One region of the Sphingobium sp. EM0848 genome, then DNA from elsewhere that is predicted to be linked to it. Evidence: riboswitches for the same ligand, from Rfam matches in the RefSeq annotation. Region 1 holds a riboswitch; each other region holds the start of a gene.
The links. A riboswitch is a leader RNA that binds a small molecule or an ion and turns the genes downstream of it on or off. The one in region 1 is predicted to bind cobalamin.
Positions count from the first base shown of each region.

Region 2: it holds a riboswitch for cobalamin, as region 1 does, so the genes downstream of both, HUK73_RS15650 (TonB-dependent siderophore receptor) here and HUK73_RS25680 (DUF1636 domain-containing protein) in region 1, are expected to answer to the same signal.
Region 3: it holds a riboswitch for cobalamin, as region 1 does, so the genes downstream of both, HUK73_RS11245 (TonB-dependent receptor) here and HUK73_RS25680 (DUF1636 domain-containing protein) in region 1, are expected to answer to the same signal.

Region 1 covers NZ_JABXWB010000005.1:1,677,624-1,679,883, forward strand. Annotated here, with positions in the region: gene cobT (nicotinate-nucleotide--dimethylbenzimidazole phosphoribosyltransferase) at 1-762, opposite strand, end outside; gene HUK73_RS25680 (DUF1636 domain-containing protein) at 759-1,166, opposite strand; cobalamin riboswitch at 1,346-1,536, opposite strand; gene HUK73_RS25685 (acyl-CoA dehydrogenase family protein) at 2,068-2,260, shown strand, end outside.
Region 2 covers NZ_JABXWB010000001.1:3,212,284-3,214,543, reverse strand. Annotated here, with positions in the region: gene dut (dUTP diphosphatase) at 1-144, opposite strand, end outside; cobalamin riboswitch at 313-552, shown strand; gene HUK73_RS15650 (TonB-dependent siderophore receptor) at 756-2,260, shown strand, end outside.
Region 3 covers NZ_JABXWB010000001.1:2,322,680-2,324,939, reverse strand. Annotated here, with positions in the region: gene HUK73_RS11255 (MFS transporter) at 1-18, opposite strand, end outside; gene HUK73_RS11250 (hypothetical protein) at 88-354, opposite strand; cobalamin riboswitch at 402-628, shown strand; gene HUK73_RS11245 (TonB-dependent receptor) at 867-2,260, shown strand, end outside.

The DNA of each region.
Region 1 (2,260 bases):
GATAAAGCCGTCCAGCATCACCGGCACGCGCATCATCCGTGCCGCCAGCACGGCGCCCGCCATCGCCGCTATTTCCCGGCCGCCCAACCGCCGCAGCGTCTCGAACGCATCGCCACACGCCCCGCAGTGCAAGGCCAGTGCCAGCGTCACCGCCTCCGCCTTGCGCGCCAGTCCATGCGCATCGACGCCCGTGCCGTGCCCGACCCATTGATCCACCGAGTCGCCAAAAGCCTGGGCGCACAGCGCCGCCGCCGGCGTCGTATTGGCGATCCCCATCTCGCCGAGCATCAGCAGGTCGACGCCCCGCTCAACCACTGCTGCGCCTGCGTTAAGCGCCTCCAGACATTCCGCCTCGCTCATCGCCGGTTCGGTGCAAATATCCCCGGTCGGCCGCTCCAGATCGAGCGCCACCACCGACAATTCGGCGCCACATGCGCCAGCCAGCGCGTTGATCGCCGCACCGCCATTGCGGAAATTCGCGACCATCTGCGCCGTCACCTCAACCGGGAAAGCACTGACCCCCCGCGCCGCCACGCCGTGGTTGCCCGCGAAGATCGCCGCCCGAAGCCGATCCGCACGGGGCCGTTCCCTCCCCTGCCAACCGGCCATGAACAGCGCGATCTCCTCTAGCCGTCCCAGCGACCCAGCCGGCTTGGTCAGCACCGCCTGCCGGGCCGCCGCAGCCTCCGTCGCAGCCGCATCCGGCTCCGGCAAATGCGCCAATGCCGCGGCAAAGGCCGCCCTGTCGTCAAAGCGGATCATGAGCAGACAAAGCCTTCAGGCGGGGTACGGACGATGAAATGCCCCTTCACCCCCTGCGGCCAGTCGGCGTAGCGCACCACGCCCTCCTCACTGGATGCATGACGCACGGCATAGTCCAATATCGCCCGCGCCGCTTCCTCGCCGGGCGTGAAGTCGCCCAGCACATAGCCGACCTTGCCCGTCCCCCGGACATGCACGGTGCAATGCCGTTGACAGGCAAAAAGGCACGGCATGTCCTGTATCGCAACGGGCTCATAGGCAGGATTGCTCGCCCGGACGGCGCGCATGGCTTCGGCCAGCAGCGCGCCGCCGCGTCGCCCCTCACCATCTTCGCGACTGTCCGTCGACAGGCGGCAGGTCGAACAGACGACCACCGACGCGCCTTTTTCCACGGCGCGCAACATCAGCGCCGTCCCTTGAAATCAGTCATCTCCGCTCCTCCGACCGGACGGCAAACAGCCCGCCGAAAAGGCCGGAACGGGAAGGCGCATAGACAGGCGCTCCCCCGCACGGCCGAACCGGCAAGGCGATGGCTGTCGCTCAGCGAGGGCAAACCCCGTTCGGCCGGCGCACCCTGTCCGGTCGAAGAACGACTGCGTCAGGCAGGTCTCCTGGCTCGCGGGTCGATGCTTTCCAGCCGCCTTCTCGGGGCTTTGCCGCCCCAATGGCATAATGGCCGGATGGCTCGCCGCTTACAGTTGCAGGGGCAGCGCGGGCTTTCACCCGACTTCCCTTTTCATCCCCTCGCGGGGAACCTGTCGCAGCGCCGCTGATAGAGGCCCATGCCCCTCGCCGCAAGGGGCTGTCAGGCCATCCATCCCTCTTCCTCTGACCCCCGCCATCTGCTAATATCCGCTTAACGATATGGGGAGAGGAGCCATGACTTTATTGGCTCGTTGTATGGACTGGCTCTGTGAGCTTTTCGCCTGCACGGCGGAAAATGATCTGCGCGTCAATCGCTTGATCATGCATATTCCGTCGGACATGGATTGAAACGTCGGCCGAATCGGCGCGTTCCCCAGAAACAGTGACACCCCTGCGCGGATAAGGTGGCCATGTTGGCCAATGATCCCGAAAATATCCTTCTCGACCTCTGCCTGGTGACGGTGCCGGGCCTCATGCTCGGTTCCGCACCGCCCCATGGATTGAGTCGGCCGGTTCGCTCCCACTGATCGGCCCCTCGCGACCCGATATTACAAGGAAATGGATGTCTCGCCTTTCCAGATGAGCGACGTTGACAATCTGTCCTAACTCCCTTTCTGCTAACCGCCGCACGCGTAGCGTACATAAAAGAGAGGCCGCCCAATGCTCACAGAAACCCAGATCGCCATTCGCGACATGGTACGCGACTTCGCCCAAAGCGAAATCCGCCCTCGCAGCGGAGCCTTCGAGGCGGAGGGCGGCTATCCTGCGGATCTGTTCGAGCAGATCGCCGGGCTCGGGCTGATGGGCATGACGGCGCCGGAAGCGGTCGGCGGCGCGGGTGCCGATTATGTTT
Region 2 (2,260 bases), on a different contig from region 1:
CGCATCGGCCTGCGGCTGCAATTCCAGCGGAGCGTCGAGGCACGCATACATGTCGATTCCCGCCGACATGTCCGTTTGAAAATCCGGGAGGCCCCATTCGTGAATGCGTTGGTCGAGAATTTTCAGTTCGAATTGGGCGCTCAAGACAGTTCCTCAGTGACATCGGAGTGGACGTTTCGTTCGCGCGCAGGCTAGCCCATCCTTTCCGATCCTGAAAGGGGAAGCTCCGCCACGGCCCCGACGGGCCTTCCCGTTTGGGAAATGGACAAAGCGTTGCGCTTCGCCTATGCGCTTGCCCCGGATCGGGCATGCCCGATCCCAGATCGCGCCGGTGTCCCGAAAGGGGCTTAATAGGGAATGCGGCAAGAGGAAATCCTCGGAACCGTGGCTGTCCCTGCAACTGTGAGCGGCGAGCGCGATGCACAGGCGGCCGGGACATGATGTCCTGCCGCCAGCCACTGGGCCAACGCAAAATCCTGCGAGGTCTGGGAAGGTCGTGCATCAAGCGATGACCCGCGAGCCAGGAGACCTGCCGGCGTCTGGTCGCTCTTGCTTTGGCCCAGGGGATGGCCGGGGCACGGTAACTCTCCGTCTGAGCGACGAACGAAGCGGCTGGGGCCGCGCGGCTTTGCGTCCGTGGGCGAGCGCCCGGTCATGGATGCAGGCCGACCGTCGCATGTCCGGCAGGGTTCACGCCTTGTCGGACGGATCGGTACGCCCCGCCCGGCCTGCTCAGGCGCCAAGGGGGTATTTTCATGAAAAACGCGATTGCCATCTCCTGTCTTGCTCTTGCCTGGAGCAGCGCTGCCTTTGCGCAGGCTTCGGACGCGGACCAGGAAAACATGGTCACGAACCAGATTATCGTCACCGGCACCCGCGCGGCGGGCGGCATATCGACCGCGACCTTCGGCACGTCCGTCACCGTGCTGGACACGACGGCCCTGCGCGACCGGCAGACGCAGATCGTGTCGGACGTCCTGCGCGACGTGCCCGGCATAGCCGTGACCCGCACCGGGCCGGTCGGCGGGTTGACGCAGGTGCGCATTCGCGGCGCGGAGAGCAATCACACGTTGATGGTCATTGATGGCATCGAAGCGTCCGACGCGACTTATGGCGAATATGATTTCGCGACGCTCTTTGCCGACGAAGGCGCCCGGATCGAGGTGCTGCGCGGCGAGCAGAGCGCGCTTTACGGTTCCGATGCGATCGGCGGCGTGATCAGCTACCTGACCGCCAGCGGTCGCGATCTGCCGGGCTTTTCGGGCCGGATCGAGGGCGGCTCCTTCGACACGTTGCAGGGCGCCGTCCGTGGCGCGGGCACCGTGGGCGACATGGATTATGCGCTGACCGGCTCCTATTCCGGCATTGGCGGCTATGTCGTGGCGCCGGGCGGATCGCGCGACATCGGTTCGAAGATCGGCACGGTCAGCGGCAAGATCGGCTATCAGGCCGGCTCCGTCGCGCTGCGGGCCGTGGCGCGCTACAATCACATCGACGCGGATACCAACAGCCAGGACTATGTCTTCACCGGCAATGCGATCGACGCGGGCGGCTCCTACCGGAATGACGCCTTCTATGGACTGGTCGGTGCGACCGTCGGGGCGGACGGGCCGTGGATCAACGATTTCAGCGCCCAGATGCAGGACAGCAAGCGCATCTTTCTGGACGATGACGGCGCCATCACCTACGGCACCCATGGCCAGCGCACCAAGGCAAGCTGGGTTTCGACCCTGAAGCTGGGTTCGACCGGGCCGCTGTCCCATGTGCTGACAGGCGCCATCGATTATGAGCGCGAACAGTTCCACAACCGCGGCGAGGTTTCCGCCGCCAATCCGCGCCGCCGGATCACGAACTGGGGTTTTGTCGGCCAGTATCAGCTGCAACTGGATGATCGCGGCGGCATCGGCATCGCTCTGCGCCATGACGACAACGACCGTTTCCGCAACGCCACGACCTGGCGCGCGCAGGCCAGCTATCACTTCGACACCGGCACGCGGCTGCACGCGGCGGGCGGCACCGGGATCAAGGCGCCGACCTTCGCCGAACTGTTCGGCTATTCGCCGACCAGCGGCTTCGTCGGCAACCCCAACCTCAAGGCGGAAAAATCGACCGGCTGGGAAGTCGGCGTCGAACAGGCCTTCCTCAACGGCAATGCGCGGATCGATGTGACCTATTTCAACGCCAAGCTGCGCGACATGATCGTATCGGTCTATGCGCCGGTCTACACGGTGGTGAACGCGCCGGGCAATTCGCCGCATGA
Region 3 (2,260 bases), on a different contig from region 1:
TCCTTCCCCTATGCTCAAGCCGCCTCCTCAAGCCGCAGATATGCGCCTGCCGTTGGACGGATTGTTTCCACTTCTTGTCGGGGCTGTCTAGTCCCCGTCGCTTTCGGCCCGCTCCATCATTTCCATGAAGTCGCGCGCCGCGTCGCGGTCCGCCGGGTCCTCGAACGCCTCCTCCAGATCGGGCGCCGCGCCCAGCAGGACCATCAGCGACCAGAGTGCGAAGCGGCGTGCCCTGTCCGTTTCCAGCCCGAAATCGACGCGCATATGCTCCAGCCCGGCGGCCAGCGCATCAGGGGTGAGCGCATCCAGGTCGCGGACGCCGAAATAGCGGTGGAGTTGATCGTCGAAATGCATGGGTCGCCTCTATCCCATCTTCCCATCCCCGCAAAGCGTGCCTATGAGCCATTCCCGATCGCGCCGGTGTCCCGAGAGGGGCTTAATAGGGAATGGGGTGCAAATCCCCGGCTGTCCCTGCAACTGTAAGCGGTGAGCGAGAGGCATATCGATCCTTCCGGAGCGCGAGGGATCAGCCACTGGGCCGGACGCTAAACCCTGCGAGGCCTGGGAAGGCCATGTTTCAAGCGATGACCCGTGAGCCAGGAGACCTGCCTGCGTCTGGTCGCTCTTGCCCTGGTCCAGGGGATGGCCGCGGCACGGTGTCTTTCCGTCTGAGCGACGAACGAGCGGTGGAGGCCGCTTCGGTTCGCGTGGCGGTCGCTTGATGGCGTCCGGCTGCTTTCGCGCGCCGGTCGTCCCGGACGGCAGGTCTCCCCCGGCAGTCGCAGGCGCCGGAGGACATGATTGTGAAATATGGATTGATCGCCACCCTGATCGCTGCGGGCATCGCCCCGCCGGCGCTGGCCCAAATGCCCGCCGCCGAAGAGGCGCCGGCCACGAATATCGTCGTCTTCGGACGCGGCGAGGAAAAGATCGGCGTCGCCCATGCCGCGAGCGAGGGCAGCGTCGGCGGCGCCGACCTGCTGGTCCGCCCGCTGCTGCGCGTCGCCGAACTGCTGGAAGCGGTGCCCGGCATGGTCGCGGCCCAGCATTCGGGCAGCGGCAAGGCGAACCAATATTTCCTGCGCGGTTTCAACCTCGACCATGGATCGGACTTCACCACTTATATCGACGGCGTGCAGATGAATTTCCGCTCGCACGGTCATGGTCAGGGCTATCTCGACCTGAACGGCCTGATCCCCGAAATCGTCGCGCGGGAGGATTTTCGCAAAGGCCCCTATCGCGCCGATGGCGGCGATTTCGCGCTGGCTGGCGCAGCCTATATGACCACGATTGATGGCTTTACGCGCCCGTGGATCGCGGTGGAGGGCGGCTCCTACGGCTCGCGCCGACTGGCGGCGGGCGGCACGATCAAGGACGTGGGACCCGGCGACCTGACGCTGGTGGCGCAGGCCAAGCGCTATGACGGCCCCTGGGAAGAGGCGGAGCATCTGCGTCATTATAGCGGCTTCGCCAAATATCGCGTGCCGCTTGGCGGAGGCGAACTGGACGCGACCCTGCACGCCTATCGCGGCACCTGGCGCCCGACCGAGCAGATTCCAGAGCGGATCATCGGCTCCCCCGTCTGCCCCGATGTCTTCTGCTCGCCCGATCCCTCTGCGCGGGGCGAAACCACGCGGATCGTCGGCAATGTCGCCGTCACCCAGCCGGGCTGGCGCGCCAACGCCTATGTCCAGTTCTACGACTGGGCGATGTTCAGCAATCCCACCTATGCCGATCCGGACGGCCGCAGCGCGCAGATCCACCAATATGACCGCCGCTGGATCACCGGCCTTACCGCCTCGAAGAACTGGGATGTCGCCTCGACCCTCAACCTCAGCATCGGCACCGAGAACCGCTTCGACCATATCGGCAATGTCGGCGTCGACCGCAGCGCGGACCGGCAGTTCCTCTTCTCGCTCGGCCGCTATCATGTCGAGCAACTGTCCGCCGCCCTCTATGGCGAAGCGAACTGGCAGCCTTTACCCGGCCTGCGCCTGATCGGCGGGCTGCGCGGCGATTATTATCATTACAGCGTCCGCGCCGGGGATGCCGCCGCGCAGGCGCTGGGCGAGGGCAGCGGCCATGACGCCATCCTCTCGCCCAAGGCGTCGGTCGCCTACCGGGTCACGCCGCATCTGGAACTCTACGCCAATTGGGGGCGGGGCTTTCATTCCAATGATGTGCGCGGCGCGGTGAATGTCGACACGCCTGTTCCGGTGCTGGTGCGCGGCATCGGCAAGGAACTGGGCGGGCGCGTCCA